One region of the Micromonospora sp. WMMD956 genome, then DNA from elsewhere that is predicted to be linked to it. Evidence: riboswitches for the same ligand, from Rfam matches in the RefSeq annotation. Region 1 holds a riboswitch; each other region holds the start of a gene.
What was found. A riboswitch is a leader RNA that binds a small molecule or an ion and turns the genes downstream of it on or off. The one in region 1 is predicted to bind cyclic di-AMP.

Region 1 (5,398 bases):
AGCGGCGGTTCCGGCCCGGGGCGGGCGGCTCGGCGGCGGCCCGGGCGCTGCGGGCGCACCGGCCGGAGTTCCTGCTGCACTTCTCCGCCCCGCCCGGGTCGGAATACCAGGTCACCATGTGGCTGCCCTACCTGGAGCGGATCGGCCGGCCGTTCTTCGTGATGGTGCGGGAGCCGGAGTTCCTCGCCCCCATCGCGGCGGCCACCAGCGCCCCGGTGGTCTACTGCCCGACGCTGAAGGCGATGGACGAGGCGCTGGTGCCGGGCCTGAAGGTGGCGTTCTACGTCAACCACGGGGCGAAGAACAGCCACTGCATCCGGTTCTCGCAGCTCACCCACGTGCAGATCCACCACGGCGACAGCGACAAGGCCCCGAGCGCCAACCCGGTCACGGCGCTGTTCGACCGCAACTTCGTCGCCGGGCGGGCCGCGATCGACCGGTACGCCCGCGCCGGGGTGGACATCCCGGCGGAGAAGTTCGTCGTGGTCGGCCGCCCCCAGGTCGAGTCGATCGAGGTACGCCGCGCGCCGGCCACCGGCCTGGCGAATCCGACGGTGCTCTACACCCCGACCTGGACGGGGCACCACGCCGACGCCAACTACTGCTCGCTGCCGGTGGGCGAGACGATCGTGCGGGGGCTGCTGGCCCGGGGCGCGACGGTGATCCTGCGCGCCCACCCGTACACGGGGCAGAACCCGGCGTCGGCGCGGCAGCTCGCCCGGCTCACGGAGCTGCTGGCGGCGGACCGGGCCCGCACCGGTCGGCAGCACGTCTTCGGCGCGGCGGCCAGCCGCGAGCTGTCCCTGGTCGACTGCGTCAACCGCTCCGACGCCCTCGTCTCGGACGTCTCCGGGGTCATCTCCGACTACCTCTACTCCGGCAAGCCGTACGCGGTGACCGACATGGCCGGCGACGGCGACCGGTTCGTCGAGCGGTTCCCGCTGGCCGGCTCGGGCTACGTGCTGCGGCGCGACGCGGGCAACCTCGACGAGGTGCTCGGCCTGCTGCTGGACACCGACCCGAAGGCGGCGGCCCGCTGGGGCACCCGGGCGCACTACCTGGGCGACTTCCCGGTCGAGTCGTACGCCGAGGCGTTCCTGGCGGCGGCCCGCCGGGAGCTGGAGCCGGGCTGGAACCCGCCGGCCCCGCGCGCCGCCGACGCGATGACCCCCTCCCCCACCGCCTGATCGTCCCGCCCGTCGGCTCCTGGACGGTTCCTGCGCGCTTGTGGCAGAAGCCGAGGCTTCGGCGGGCAGACGGGCACCGGCCCCGGCTCTCTTGCGAAGAGAGCCGGGGCCGGCGGGGGGAGGGTGCTGTCAGGCCGAGTAGCCCCGCGTCGCCGCCCAGTGGGCCAGCGCGGCGGTGCTGATCCAGTACGCCGGGACGGCCGGGTCCGCCGAGTCGGCGATCCGCACGGTGCGCCCGGAGTCGCGGTAGCCGACGACGGCGATGTAGTGGCCGCCGGGGAACGAGTGCCAGCCGCCGTCGACGTCGGTGGCGTCGCCGGCGATGTTGACCACGACGCCGCGCCCGGCGCTGACCGCCTGCACCACGTCGGCCCGCAGCCGCTCCGCCTCAGCCGGGGTGGCGGCGCCGCCGGGGATCAGCCGGGTCCGGTACGGCTCGCCCTTGACCATCTCGTTGAGCACCCGAGTGGTGTCGTAGGCGGAGTTGGTGCCCATCTCGGTGGTGCCGAGGCGGACGGCCAGGGCGTCCTGGGTGCCGTCGACCCCGGTGGCGGAGAGCGCGTTGCGCACCGCCGCCGGGCCGCAGTAGTAGTAGGTGGTCTGGGCCTCGTAGTCGTAGTCGAGGACCTTGGTCGACGGCGGCTTCGGGGCCGCCGGCTTCGGCGTCGTCTTCTTCGGCGTCGACCTGGCGGTCAGGTCGGGGTTCGGGGTGGTCGGGGTGGCGCTCGGCGACGGCGAGGCGCTGCCCGGGGCGGCGGTCGCGGGCGGCGCGGCGACCCGGGCCTGGGCGCGGCTGGCCGCGCCGTCGAGGCGGGGCGCGACCTCGGCCACGGCGGCGTTGGTGGTCCGCTGCGGGGCGGGGTCGTCGTTGACGGCGGTGAGCAGCGCGCCGGTGCCGGAGGCCAGCAGCAGCGCCGCGGCGGAGCCGGCGACGACCTGGTAGGGGCGTTCCGTGGCGAGTCGCCGCAGGTGCCGCTTGAGCTGATCGTTCACGTGTTCCTCCACGGGGCGGGGCGGAAGCGGGGGCGCCCGGGCGCGCGTCGGCGCACGGCGGCGCGGACGTGTCCGCGGCCGGTGGGGTCCGCTTTCTGGGGGGACGCCCGTTCAGGCGGGCGTACGCAGGGGTGCGACGGTCAGTGCGCCGGCTCGACGGCGACGGACGCGGGCACCGGGCTCCGTGGTGGAGGAACAACCCGGGGGGTGGGGTCAAACTGCACGAGGATGGAACTCCTTCCGACACCGCCTACCGGGTTAGCTGACGGATTCGGGCGGGAAGATCGCCCTACCGCAGGCCGTGGCCCGCGGATTCACCCCGGACGTGCAATGGGTCCCCGGTTCGTGATGATCACGATTGAGCGGGTCGGCGCGGCGTCGCCTCTTGCGATCGGGTACCGCACCGGACGGGCCGACACTACTGGCCGACGGAAGCCCTGCCAACCCCCTCCGAACTGCTTAAACGTCCCATCGTCGGTCGATTTACCGGTCAGAAGAGACTGACGCGCCTCAATGGGAGGATCGGCCCAGGCGACGCCACCGGCCTGCAACGGGACAACCTGCCGCGATTGTCGGCGCATTGCGTCAAGAGATCGGACCGAATGGACCGGTTGCCCGGATTCGGACGGCCGTGACCCGGCTCACGGCAAATCCCGGAAGCCACCCCGGCCCGCCTTACCAAAGAGCGAGGCCCGCCCCTCCCCCTCCCCCCTCCCCCCTCGCTCCGGTGATCAAGAGAAAAGCGTCAGAGTTGATCTCCACGATGACGCAAACTTCTTGATCACCGGGCCCGGGGCGGTGGGGGGTGGGGGGTGGGTGGGGTCAGCCGATTCGGGCCGGGCGCCAGCGGGCCGGCCGCCAGCCGAGGGCCGGGACGAGCCGGCCGGCCACCGCCGCGCGGGGAGCCGGCGCGGGGGCGGGGCGGACGCGCTCGGCGGCGGCGTACGCCTCGGCGGCCAGCGCCCGGGCGGCCACGGCGGCCAGTTCGGCGTCGTCCCACGCGGCCCGCTCCCGCGCGGCGGCGGCCCGGTAGCGGGCCAGTCTGCCGTCCCGGACGGCCCGGGCCAGGACGACCTCCTGCTCCACCGGGTGCCGCCGGGGGTCCCAGCCGCCCCGGCAGGCGAAGACGTCGCAGAGCTGCCCGATGGACAGCTCGCCCCGCAGGTGGGCCGCCGTGGCGGCGTGGTGCAGCCAGCGTTCCCGGGCCGCGTACTCGGTGGGGGTGCGCGGGGTGTGCGGCGTCGGCAGCGCCCCCGCGTCGCGGAAGCGCCGCGCGGCGGTCTCCGCCTCGTCGTACGCCTGCCAGGCCCGCTCGGCGGCGTCCTGGGCGGCCGTCCAGGCGGCCCGGCGGCGGCGGGCGTTCTGCGCGGCCCCGGCGGCGGCCACCGCCACCTCGTCGGCGTACCGGCGCAGGTCGGCGACCGCCGGGGCGGGCGGGGCGGCGGGCCCGGCGGGGGCCTCGACGGCGGGCGGGTGGTCCCGCTCGGGGCGGGCGACCAGCACCGCGAGCACGGTGAGCGCCAGCACGAGCAGCACGGACCAGATGGCGGCGGCCAGCGGCACCTCGGTCAGGAACTGGTAGAGCACGATGTCCATGGTCGGCACCTCACGACGGTGGAGGCGGAACGGGATCCACGCCGCCGGGCGGGGCGCGGGCGGCGGGGGGGGTGGGGCGGCCGGCCCGGCAGGCGGGTGGGCGGCGCGGTTCGTCGGCGGCGGCGGGCGGGCCCGCCGTGCTGCTCAGGCGGCCGGCGGCGCGCGGGGGCCGGCGGCGGCGGGGACGAAACCGGTCGGCACCCGCTGCGGGGCCGACGCGGCGGCGGGCGGGCGACCGGCCCCGGCGGGCGACGGCCACGGGCCGATGGTGGCGGCGGCGGTGGTCGCGGCCCCTGCGGATCCGGGTGCCGCCACCACGGCGGCGGAAGCGGCAAGATCGGCGGCGGCGGAAGCGGCGGCGACCGCGCCGGCCGGGCCGGGGTCGACGCCGCCGGGAACCACCGCGCCCGCCGGCAGCGCCGCGGCGCCGAGGGAGAACGCGACCACGACGGCGAGCGTCGCCAGCATCCGCGCCGTCCAGCGCGCGACCCACCACAGGGGACAGGTCAGCGCGACGGGAAGCACCCGTCCACGCTACCGCCACCGGTCGCGCGACGCGCCGCCGGCGGGCGGGTCAGCTGCTCGGCGCGGCGCGGCGCACCACCGGCGGGTGGGCGGCGGCCGGCGGGCGGGGGCGGCGCGGGGGCCCGAGCCGGCGGGTCAGCGGCATCTCGACCCAGCGGTGCAACAGCGCGGCCAGACCGAGGTTGACCAGCAGGAAGCCGACCGCCGCCAGGGGGCCCCACCAGCCCGGCAGGCCCGTGCCGAGCCGGTCGGCAAGCCGCAGGACGGTGATCATGACGAAGACGTGCACCAGATAGAAGGCGAAGGAGACCTCGCCGAGCCAGACCATCGGCCGGGACCGCCACGGCGTCCGCGCGCCGCGCACGTCCGCGTCGGCGGCGGCCACGATGACCAGCAGGTACGCCGCCGCGAGCAGCGCCGCCCACAGCTCGGCGCGGATCCACTGGGCGGCGACCACCCAGGTGACGACGAAGATGGCGCTGGCGGCGGTGAGCCCGGGCCCACGCCAGCGCCCCCTGCGCAGCAGCTCGGCGGCGGCCACCCCCATCCAGAACTCCAGCGACCGCACGACCGGGAAGATCTGGGTGAACCACCAGGTGCTCTCCTGCGGCACCAGGCGCTGCCCCGGCCAGAGCGCCACGATCAGCAGCGGCACGGCCGCCACCACCGCCCACAGCGCCCCGACGGGCGCCCGGCGCACCAGGGGCAGCGCGAACGGCAGGCAGACGTAGAAGAACAGCTCGCAGGAGAGCGACCAGCTCACCGAGTTGACGCTGTAGAAGTAGCCGGGCGTCGGGTCCCACGCCTGGACCAGGAACAGGTTCTCCAGCGCGGCGCGGACGTTGACCGGGTCGGCGAAGACCCACACCCCGGTCGCCAGCACCACCGCCCACATCAGCAGGTGGTTCGGGTAGATCTTGGCGAGCCGGCGGCGCAGGAAGTCGCGACGGCGGTCCCCGTCGCGGGCCGACCAGACCAGCACGAAGCCGCTGAGGATGAAGAAGAACTCGACGCCGGACAGGCCCAGCGTGAACAGCCAGTCGACGACGGCCTTGGCCTCGGGCTGGCCGACGATCCGCATGGTGCCGACGTGGTAG
Region 2 (5,398 bases), 4.4 Mb from region 1:
GTCGCTGTTCCCGGGGATGGGCGCGACGCGCACCGACCCGCCGGAGGTGGCGGCGGTGAAGGGGTCGCTGCGGATGCGCCGGGTGCTGGAGCGGGCGGTGCGGGACGCGGTGCCGGGTGGGCCGGGCGAGCTGCGCCTGCTCTACCGGGGTGAGCTGCTGCGGCTCGACCGCCGGGAGCTCGACGGCATCCGGGACCGGGCGCTGGGCCGGGGCGCCCGCCGCAACGAGTCGCGCCGGGCGGGCTTCGACGGGGTGTTCGCGGCGCTGTGGGCGCAGGCCCGGCGGCTGGGCATCGGCCGGCTGCCGGAGCAGCGCGCGTTCGAGGACGAGATCGCCGAGCGGCCCGAGTTCCGCGAGTTCCTCAAGGCGTGGTGGCCGCGGCTGCACCCCCGGCACGTGCTGGGCTGGCTGGCCCGCCCCGACCGGCTGCGGCGGTACGCCGCCGGGGTCCTGTCCCGGGCGGAGGTCGGCCTGCTCGTCGAGGCGTACCGGTCGCTGGACGCCGAGGGGCTCACGATCGCCGACGTCGCCCTGCTCGACGAGCTGGACGCGCTGCTGGGCAAGCCGGTGCAGCCGAAGCGGGCGAAGCGCGACCCGTTCCAGCTCGCCGGGGGCGTCCGCGAGCTGAGCACGCACGCCGACCGGCAGCGGGCGGCGCGGGAGGCGGCCCGGGAGCGGCCGGAGGACTACCGCGACTTCGCGCACGTGGTGGTCGACGAGGCGCAGGACGTGTCGCCGATGCAGTGGCGGATGATCGGTCGGCGCGGCCGGCTGGCGTCCTGGACGGTGGTGGGCGACCCGGCGCAGACCGCGTGGACGGGGGACCCGCAGGAGCTGACCCGGGCGCGGGACGCGGCGCTGGGCCGGCGGCGGCGGCACGAGTTCGAGCTGACCACCAACTACCGCAACTCGGCGGAGATCTTCGCGGTGGCGGCGGCGGAGATCCGCCGGCTCTACCCGGACCTGGCGCTGCCCCGGGCGGTGCGGTCGACCGGCGTGGCCCCGGTCGAGCTGACCGTGCCGGCGGCCGGGCTGGCGGCGGCGACCGTCGCGGCGGTCGGCGAGCTGCTCGGCGAGGTGGAGGGCACGGTCGGGGTGATCACGCCGGTGCCGCGCCGCGACGAGGTCGCGGGCTGGCTGGCGGGCCGGGCCGCGCCGCGCCTGCAGGTGGTGACCAGCCTCCAGGCCAAGGGCATGGAGTACGACGGGGTGGTGCTGGTCGCCCCGGGCGAGATCCGGGCCGATCCGGGCTCGGGCGTGCGGACGCTGTACGTGGCGCTGTCCCGGGCGACCCAGCGCCTCGTCACGATCGACCCGACGGGCTGACCGCCCGCCCCGGCCGTTCCCGGGCCGGACCGCTGTCGATCACTTGCACATATTGCGATGTGAGCATAGATTGGGCCGGGCGGGGATCACGGACGGAGGGCGCGGGCGTGGGCGCAGGGCATGACCACCACCACGGGGCGGCGAACGTGGCGGACCGCCACTCGGGGCGGCTCTGGGCGGCGTTCGCGCTGCTCGCCGCGCTGATGATCGTCGAGGCGGCGACCGCGCTCGGCACCGGCTCGCTGGCGCTGCTCTCCGACGCCGGGCACATGTTCACCGACGTGCTCGGCATCGGCATGGCGCTCGCCGCGATCACCGCCACCCGCCGGGCCACCGCCGACCCGCAGCGCACCTTCGGGCTCTACCGGCTGGAGGTGCTCGCCGCGCTCGGCAACGCCCTGCTGCTCAGCGGCGTCGCCGTCTACGTCCTCGTCGAGGCCGTCCGCCGTTTCGGCGACCCGCCCGAGGTGACCACCGGCCCGATGCTCGTGGTGGCGGTGCTGGGCCTGCTCGCCAACGTCGCCGCGTTCGCCCTGCTGCGCAGCGGGGCGAAGGAGAGCATCAACATGCGCGGGGCGTACCTGGAGGTGCTGGGCGACCTGCTCGGGTCGGTCGGCGTGATCGGCGCGGCGGTGCTGATCATGGCGACCGGCTGGTGGTGGGCGGACCCGGCGGTGGCCGTCGCGATCGGCGTGTTCATCCTGCCCCGCACCTGGCGGCTCGGGCGGGCCGCGGTGCGCATCCTGGTGCAGGCCGCGCCGGAGCACCTCCAGGTGACCGCCGTGCACGACCGGCTGGCCGCCGTGCCCGGCGTGGTCGAGGTGCACGACCTGCACGTCTGGACGCTGACCTCCGGCATGGAGGTCGCCTCGGCCCACCTGACCATGGCGCCCGGCGCGGAGGTCGGCGCGGTGCTGACCGCCGCCCGCACCGCCCTGCACGAGGACTTCCACATCGAGCACGCCACGTTGCAGGTCGAGCCCGGAGCGGCCCGCGACGGCTGCGGCCCGGCCGGCTGGTGAGACGGGAATCCAGCAATTTTTGCGACATTCGCGGCCGAATAGCCGACTTGACAGGTTTCATCCGCGTACCCTCCGTCACGGAGGCAGCGCTGGCCCCATCTGCACCGGTAGGCTCAGCCCCGGCCACCGCCGGGCGGCGCCCTCCGGCGCCTGTGGTGGCCGCCGCCTAATCGCCCGTGGGCGAGCCGGGGAACCATGTGTGTGGGGTGCATCCGCTCCAGCGGTAGGGATCTTCCGTCCCGAACCCGTCAGCTAACCCGGTCGGCGGCTGACGGAAGGACACGCACATGCCAGTAGTGGCACCTGTAGGAAGGATCGCCGCCCGGGTGGCGGCGGCGCTGGCGCTGACGCTCGCCGTCGGCCTCGGGGTCGCGCCGGTGACGCCGGCCGGGGCCGCGCCGCCGGTCGGCCTGCTCGCCGCGCCCGGTGACGACGAGGAGGGCGGCACGCCCGCCCTGCGCGCCCAGCTCGAGGCGGCCAGCAAGGGCTACCTGGAGGCCAAGACCGCCCTCGACCGCTCGGTGAAGCGGCAGCAGCAGCTCGGCGGCCAGCTCAAGACGGTCGAGGCCGAGCTGGTCACCCGGGGCGCCAAGGTCGGCGAGATCGCCGGGGTGGCGTACAAGAAGGGCCGGCTCACCGCCGCCTCGGTGCTGCTCGACAGCAGCTCCCCCGAGGGGTTCCTCGACCGGGCCGCCGCGCTCGACACGATCGCCGCGAACGAGGACCGCGCGCTGCGCGAGCTGCTGACCACCCGGGACGAGGCGACGAAGACCCGGCAGGCCCTCGACGGCGAGATCCGCGAGCAGCGCAAGCAGGTCGCGCTGATGGGCAAGCGCAAGGAGCAGGCCGAGCGGGCCCTCACCGTGGCCAACGACAAGGCCAGCAGCAGCAGCGGCGGGTCCAGCCCGGGCGGCACCTCCAGCGCGAACGCCACCCCCGCGAAGCGCAACTCCGACGGCTCCTGGCCGGCGGAGTCGTGCAGCGTCAACGACCCCACCCCGGCCAACGGCTGCATCACCCCGCGCACCCTGCACGCGCTCAACCAGGCCAAGGCCGCCGGCTTCACCCGGTACGTCTCCTGCTACCGGCCCGGCGGCTCCGGCGAGCACCCGAAGGGCCGGGCCTGCGACTTCGCCGCGCAGAAGGGCGGCTTCGGCGGCGTGGCCAGCGGCGGGGACCGCACCTACGGCAACAACCTGGCGGCGTACTTCGTGCGCAACGCCGACCGGCTCGCCGTGCTCTACGTGATCTGGTTCAAGCAAATCTGGCTGCCCAGCAGCGGCTGGAAGGCGTACAGCGGCGGAAACGGGGACCCGTCCAGCGACCACACCAACCACGTGCACCTGTCGGTGATCTGAGCCACCGCGCCACGGCGGCCCTCCCCCACCGGGGGCGGGTCGCCGGGCGCTACGCCGCCCGGCCGAGCACCTCGCCGAGCCGGCGGGCCAGCCCGAGGTGCGCCGAGCGGGCCTGCCGGAAGGCGTACGCGAACAGCGGCGTCGGCGCGGCCAGGGTGATCTCCACGTCGACGCGGAGGAGGCCGTCCGGCTCGTCGCGCAGCCGGGTGTGGTTACGCACCGTCGTGGCCGGCCGCTGCCGGGCCACCGTGACGATCTCGTCGTCGGTCACCGTCAGCACGTCCGCGTGGTATGTCACCCCGAAGCGCACCGGCCCGGCGGCGAGCTGGTCGGTGATCGCGTAGCTGGCCAGGGCGCCCGGCCGGGGCGGCAGCCGGCGCACCCGCGTGATCAACGGATGCAGCTCGGTCTGCCGGGCGGGGTCACTGAGCAGCGCCACCGCCTCCGCCCGCGGGCAGCGGGCCTGGACCGAGTACTGGAAGCTCTCGCGCCGGGGCATCCGTCGATCGTCCCCCACCCGGGGGCGTGGGGGAAGGGCCGAACGCCCCGGCACGTGGACCTGCGCCGGCGGCCGCGTCAGGCGCCCGGCAGCACCTCGGGGGTGGCCGTGCCCGCGAGGTAGGGCTCCGGGGCGCCGAAGAGGCCGAGCAGGCCGGTCACCCAGAGCTGCCGGTGCACGAACCGGCTCGGCTCGGTGACGACCAGCTTCACCCCGCTGACCTCGGCGGTCTGGAAGCCGGCCACCATCGCGCTGATGCCGACGGAGTCGATGAAGGTGACGAGACGCATGTTCAGCTCGATGCGGGCGGGCCGCCCCTTGGTGAGCACCTCGGCGATGGCTTCACGCACCTCGTACGCGGTGTCGACGTCGATCTCACCGCGCGGGGCGATTTCGATGACACCACCGGAAAGAACCGACTTCACGATCGACAGGCTCACGCGAGCACCTCCACTCGCCCGTTGACGGGCGCCTCATCAGTACGCGGGCCGCGACCGAGAGTATTCCTCCGATGGCCTCGGTCGCCACCCCTCGGGATGAGCAATTCGTGGATCAGGGCAAAACACGCTGCCCTTATCCGGACTTTTCAGATCCTGTTTGCCGGACGACCGGCCCGGGGCCGGTGTCGCCGACCCAGGGTAGCGGTCTCCCCTGACCTTTGCGCGCACCCCGCACCCCGGGCGTGTGACCACCTTCCGTCACCGGCCGGACCCGCCGCCGTTGCCCGCCCCGCCTAGCATCGGCGGCGTCCACACCCGCAGCACGGAAGGAACCACCCCCATGATCCGGAGACTGGCCGGCCTGGCCGGCGTCGGCGCGCTGCTCGCACTCATGCTGGCCTGCGGCTTCGGCGGCGCCGGGGACGACGACGATGACGATGACGACGACGACTTCGCCCGGGGCGCGGCGGTGGTGTCCGTACGCTGAGGGCACGGCCGACGCGCCGGGGTTTGCGGCGGCGTCGGGCGGGGCACTGCCCCGGTGGGCGGACCGCGCCGGGACAGTGCCCGGCGCGTCGGCCGCCCACCGGTCCCACGCCGCAGTCCGAAGTGGCCGCAAGCTTCGGCACCCGAGGAGGTAGCACGATGTTCGGAACCAACCTGCTGGAGCGCCGCAGCAAGCCGGAGCGGATCGCGGACCAGGCCTGGCAGCACCTGGCCTCCGCCGTCGTCTCCGCCGGGGACAGCGTGCG
Region 3 (5,398 bases), 2.0 Mb from region 1:
GCGACCGTATCGGCCACCGCCCGGGCATCCCCGGTGATCATCGCGATGGTCCGGATGCCCTGGGCGCGTAGCTCATCGATCGCCTCGCGGGCCTCGGGGCGTACTTCGTCGGCGAGGGCAAGCACGCCCAGCACCGTGCCGGGGAGGCGGACGAGGTGCAGCACGGCGGCCCCCCGCCCCGCCCAGCCGGCGGTGGCCTGCTCCAGCTCGGCGGGAAGGCCCGCGCCCAACTCGCGCAGCAGCGCAGGCCCGCCCACCGCGTATTCCGTGCCGTCGATCGTGGCCCGCACCCCACGGCCCGGCAGGGCGCGGAAGCCGGTGGCGTCCGGGTGCCCGCCGCGCTGCTCGGCGGCGGCGACGATCGCGCGGGCCAGCGGGTGCTCGCTGTCCGCCTCGACGCCGGCGGCCAGCCGCAGCAGCTCGTCCTCGCTGGTGCCCTCGGCGGCCGCGACGCCGGTCACGGCGTGTTCGCCCCGGGTCAGGGTGCCGGTCTTGTCGAACAGCACCACGTCGACGGTGCGCATCCGCTCCAGCGCGAGACGGTCCTTCACCAGGATGCCGGAGCGTGCCGCCACCGCCGTGGACAGCGCGATGACCAGCGGGATCGCGAGCCCCAGCGCGTGCGGGCAGGCGATGACCAGCACCGTGACGGTCCGCACGACGGCCTCGTCGGGGTCGCCCAGGGCGGACCAGACCACAACCGTCAGCACGGCGGTGGCGGTCGCGACGTAGAACAGCCAGGCCGCGAAGCGGTCGGCGAGCACCTGGGCCCGGCCGCTGGAGCGCTGGGCCTCGGCGACCATGCGCTGGATGCCGGCGAGGGTGGTCTCCTCTCCGGTGGCCTGCACCTCGACCCGGATCGCCGAGTCCGTGGCCACCGTGCCCGCCACCACCCGGTCGCCGGCCGACCGGTCGACCGGGCGGGACTCGCCCGTGATCATGGATTCGTCCAGCTCGGCGGCCCCGCCGACGACCCGGCCGTCGGCCGGCACCCGACCGCCGGGCCGGACCAGCAGCACGTCGCCGACGCGCAGCGCGGCCACGGGGACCCGCTCGGTGCCGCCGTCGGGCCCGACCCGCTCCGCGTCGTCGGGCAGCAGCGCGGCCAGCGCCGCGAGGGCGCCCCGGGCCTGGCCGATCGCCTTCATCTCCTGCCAGTGCCCGAGCAGCATGATGGTGACCAGCGCCGCCAGCTCCCACCAGAAGTCCAGGTCGAACGCGCCGGCGCTGGTGGCCAGCGACGCGGCGTACGCCACGCTGATCGCCATCGCGATGAGCAGCATCATGCCCGGTGCCCGGTCGCGCAGCTCCCGGACCGCGCCGACCAGGAACGGCCACCCGCCCCACCAGAAGACCGCCGAGCCGAGCACCGGGCCGACCAGGGCCCGGCCGGGGAACTCCAGCGAGTAGCCGAACCAGTCCATCACCATGTGGCTGGTGACGACGATCGGCAGGGTCAACGCGAGGCAGACCCAGAACCGGCGGCGGAACATCTCCGGGTCGTGCCCGGCGTGCTTGTCGTGCCCGCCGTGCCCGGCGTGGTGGTCGCGCTCGGCATGGATGGCGTGCCCGACCTGGGTGGGGTGCCCGGTGCGATCGGCGTGCGCGTCGTGGGCCATGTCTCCAACATGCCCTGCCGCCCGTCGATCCGGCGGCATGTCGGCCATGTGGCGGTATCACGGCGGCCGGAACACCGCCATGTCGCCGACATGGTGTCGGTCGACCTGCGTTCGCAGGTGAGGGTGGCTACGATTCCGGGCGGTGGGACGCGGGATGCCGCTCCGGACGGCCGGCGGAGCGGTAGACCGGGGCCGACGGAGAGGGAGACCAGGGGCCGGAGGAACGGAAGGCCGGGCGGCGGGAGCCGGGCGTCCGGCGCCGACCGATCGCCCGCCACGCTGAACCGTCCGGGCCGCCGGGCCGTATCCCGCGCTGACACCGTTTGGAGATCGTCGATGGGCGCCGACCACAACCGACCCGCCCCGCCCACCCCGCCGGGGGTGCGGCGGGTCCTCGTCGCGACCGTGGTGCCCCTCTTCGTGATCACCGTGATCGCGGCGGTCGTCCTGTGGCCCCGCGCCGGCGGCCCGGAGGTCGACGGCGGTTCGCCGGTGCCCCGCTACCACGGCACGGTGACCCGGGTGGTCACCGAGGAGTGCCCGCCGCAGCCCGAGACGCCGGAGGGCGGCGGGCCGGGCGTCGCGGACGGCCCGTGCGGCACCGTGACCGTCCGGGTGGAGCAGGGGCCGGACGCCGGGCGGCAGGTCGAGACGCCGGTCCCGACCGGCCCGGGCGCGCCCACCGTCGCCGTCGACGACCGGATCGTGCTGGTGAAACTCACCGATCCGGCGGACCCGACCGCGAGCGCCTACAACATCGCCGAGCACCAGCGTGGCGCCCCGCTGATCTGGCTGGCGGTGGTGTTCGCGCTGGCGATCGTCGCGTTCGGCCGCTGGCGGGGGGTGGCCGCCCTCGCCGGGCTCGCCGCCACCTTCGCCATCCTGCTGACCTTCGTGCTGCCCGGCATCGGCGCGGGCGGGTCGCCGCTGCCGATCGCCGTCGTCGGCTCCGCGCTGATCATGTTCGTGGTGCTGTACCTCACCCACGGGGTCACCGCGCAGACGTCGGTGGCCGTCCTCGGCACCCTCGGCAGCCTGGTGCTCACCGGCCTGCTGGGCACGCTGGCCACGGCCGCCACCCACCTCACCGGGTACGGCAGCGAGGACGCGACCACCCTGTCGATGTTCCGGGGCGACGTGGACCTGCACGGCCTGCTCCTGGCCGGCATCATCATCGGGTCGCTCGGGGTGCTCGACGACGTCACCGTGACCCAGGCGGCCACCGTCACCGAGCTGGCGCACGCCAACCCGGGGCTGTCCCGGTTGCAGCTCTACCGGGCGGCCACCCGCGTCGGCCGGGCGCACATCGCCTCCACGGTCAACACGATCGTGCTGGCGTACGCGGGCGCGTCGCTGCCGCTGCTGCTCCTGCTCACCGCCGACTCCCGCCCCGTGACCGAGATCCTGACCAGCGAGTTCCTCGCCCAGGAGATCGTCCGCAGCGCGGTCGCCACGCTGGGTCTGATCGCCGCCGTGCCGCTCACCACCGGGCTGGCCGCCGTGGTCACGGCGGCAGGGCGCACGGCAGCGGGTCCCACGACGGCGGGACCCACGGCGGGGCACGGGGCCGCGCCCCGGACCCGCCAGGCGGGCGGCGGGGACGTGCCGGCGGCGCGTACCCACGGGGGCGGGCGGCGGACCGCGGACCGCGATCTCGCGCTGGAGGCGCTCGGCGGCGGCCGGGCGGCCGAGGGATTCCCCGACGACCACGCCCCCACCCACCCCCCGGCCGGACGGCCGCACCGAGAAGGAGGCACGGAGACCGCATGGTGACACTGCGCAGCGTGACCGGCGGCGGCATCCGCCCTGAGAAGCGCATCACTGATTACCGACGGCGATTACGAAATGACGCTTTTAGTCGGCATCCGGACGTAGCTCCCCGCATGTGCTCTCGGGTAACCTCGCTGCCGGTCACCGCCGAAGGCGCGAAGCGGCGCCTGCGGTGCCGCCGCCCAATCGCCGCGAGGCGAGCCGGGGAACCAGGTGCCCGGGGTGAATCCGCGCGAGCGGTAGGGGCCGCTTCCGCCCCGAACCCGTCAGCTAACCCGGTCGGCGGTCGATGGAAGGGAACACTGTGACGGCACCCCTGCACCGCTGGTTGACACCCGTGGTGGCCGTGCTCGCTGCCCTGGCGGTCGTCGCCGGGCCGGCCGCCCCGGCGCTCGCCCTGCCCGCCGCTGCCCCCCAGCCCTCGGGGCACGAGGAGGACGACGAGCCCCAGCTCATCACCGACGTGATCGAGGCGACGAACCGGGACTACGTCCAGGCCAAGTCGAAGCTCGAAAAGTCCAAGAAGCGCCAGGCCCAGCTCGCCGACGAGGTGCGGAAGGCCCAGGAGGAGCTGGACGCGCTCGCGCCGCAGGTCGGCGAGATGGCCGCGCAGTCGTACCGGACCGGGCGGGTCGGTGCGATGGCGATGCTGCTGGAGAGCAACAGCCCGGACTCGTTTGTCAAGCGCGCCTCCGCCCTCGACGAGCTGAACATGGTCAACGCCAACAAGCTGGCCGAGGTCAGCGCGGCGAAGAACCGCGCCGAGCAGGCCAAGCTCGCGCTCGACGCCGAGGTGCGCGAGCAGCAGAAGCAGGCGTCGGTCATGGCGAAGAAGAAGCACGACGCCGAGAAGGCGCTCGCGCTGGTCGGCGGCAAGGGCTTCACCGGCGGCCTGGTCAACGCCACGTCCCCGGTCGCGCGGATCGCGCCGGGCCGGACGTCGGACGGCACCTGGCGGCCGGAGTCGTGCAGCGAGAACGACCCCACCACCTCCGGCTGCGTGACGCCCCGCACGCTGCACGCCTACAAGGAGGTCAAGCGGGCCGGCTTCAACCGGTTCGTGGGCTGCTACCGGCCGGGCGGGCCGTGGGAGCACCCCAAGGGTCGGGCCTGCGACTGGTCGCTCCAGAACAGCGGCTTCTCCCCCTGGCACAACAACGACACCCGGATGTACGGCAACAACCTCGCCGCGTTCCTCATCCGCAACGCCGACCGGCTCGGCATCTACTACGTCATCTGGAACCGGCAGATCTGGTTCCCGGCGAACGGCTGGAGTTCCTACAGCGGACCGTCCAACCACACCGACCACGTGCACATGTCGCTGCTCTGACGCGGCGCGCCGCGCACGACGAGAGGGGCCGTCCCGCTACGGGGCGGCCCCTCTCGCGTCTCAGGCGGCGGCGGCCGCCGGGGTGGGGTCCGTGGCCATGGCGGCCGGCACGGCGGCCACCGTCCGCACCCCGCCGGCACTGAGCCGGTACGACATCCCGACTACCGCGCACCGGCCCGCGTCGACCTCGGCGGCCAGCACGGGCGACCGGTCGAGCATCGCCTCGACCGTGCACGCGATGTGGATGTCGACGATCTCGTCGATGCTCTCGACGCCCCGCTCGGCGGCCCGGTGCAGGCTGGGCACCACGGCGTCGACCACGGCCCGCAGGTTTCCGGCGGGCTCGCTGCCGGTGCCGGTCGCCGCCTTGGCCGCCTGCACCGCCCCGCAGGAGTCGTGGCCGAGCACCACCACCAGGGGGGTGCCCAGCACGGTCACGGCGTACTCGACGCTGCCCAGCACCTCGGGGCCGACGGTGTGCCCGGCGGTGCGCACCACGAAGAGGTCACCCAGGCCGCGGTCGAAGATGATCTCGGCGGCGAGGCGGGAGTCGGAGCAGCCGACGATCACCGCGAACGGGTTCTGGCCGTCGGCGACGGCCGCCCGGTGACCGGCGTCCTGGTTGGGGTGGCGCGGCGTCCCGGTGACGAAGCGGTGGTTGCCGGCGTGCAGCTCGGCG

Region 2: it holds a riboswitch for cyclic di-AMP, as region 1 does, so the genes downstream of both, O7628_RS04495 (hypothetical protein) here and O7628_RS23430 (C39 family peptidase) in region 1, are expected to answer to the same signal.
Region 3: it holds a riboswitch for cyclic di-AMP, as region 1 does, so the genes downstream of both, O7628_RS15440 (hypothetical protein) here and O7628_RS23430 (C39 family peptidase) in region 1, are expected to answer to the same signal.

Annotation. Positions count from the first base shown of each region.
Region 1 is NZ_JARUBI010000005.1:5,338,341-5,343,738, reverse strand. Features, by position in the region: gene O7628_RS23435 (CDP-glycerol glycerophosphotransferase family protein) at 1-1,187, shown strand, start outside; gene O7628_RS23430 (C39 family peptidase) at 1,317-2,192, opposite strand; cyclic di-AMP (ydaO/yuaA leader) riboswitch at 2,413-2,555, opposite strand; gene O7628_RS23425 (hypothetical protein) at 3,003-3,776, opposite strand; gene O7628_RS23420 (hypothetical protein) at 3,921-4,301, opposite strand; gene O7628_RS23415 (acyltransferase) at 4,351-5,398, opposite strand, start outside.
Region 2 is NZ_JARUBI010000005.1:959,667-965,064, forward strand. Features, by position in the region: gene O7628_RS04485 (AAA family ATPase) at 1-1,327, shown strand, start outside; gene O7628_RS04490 (cation diffusion facilitator family transporter) at 1,435-2,349, shown strand; cyclic di-AMP (ydaO/yuaA leader) riboswitch at 2,503-2,632, shown strand; gene O7628_RS04495 (hypothetical protein) at 2,637-3,707, shown strand; gene O7628_RS04500 (SRPBCC family protein) at 3,757-4,206, opposite strand; gene O7628_RS04505 (STAS domain-containing protein) at 4,284-4,646, opposite strand; gene O7628_RS04510 (hypothetical protein) at 4,987-5,133, shown strand; gene O7628_RS04515 (hypothetical protein) at 5,292-5,398, shown strand, end outside.
Region 3 is NZ_JARUBI010000005.1:3,346,015-3,351,412, reverse strand. Features, by position in the region: gene O7628_RS15450 (heavy metal translocating P-type ATPase) at 1-1,493, opposite strand, end outside; gene O7628_RS15445 (YibE/F family protein) at 1,956-3,392, shown strand; cyclic di-AMP (ydaO/yuaA leader) riboswitch at 3,559-3,689, shown strand; gene O7628_RS15440 (hypothetical protein) at 3,694-4,719, shown strand; gene O7628_RS15435 (carbonic anhydrase) at 4,780-5,398, opposite strand, start outside.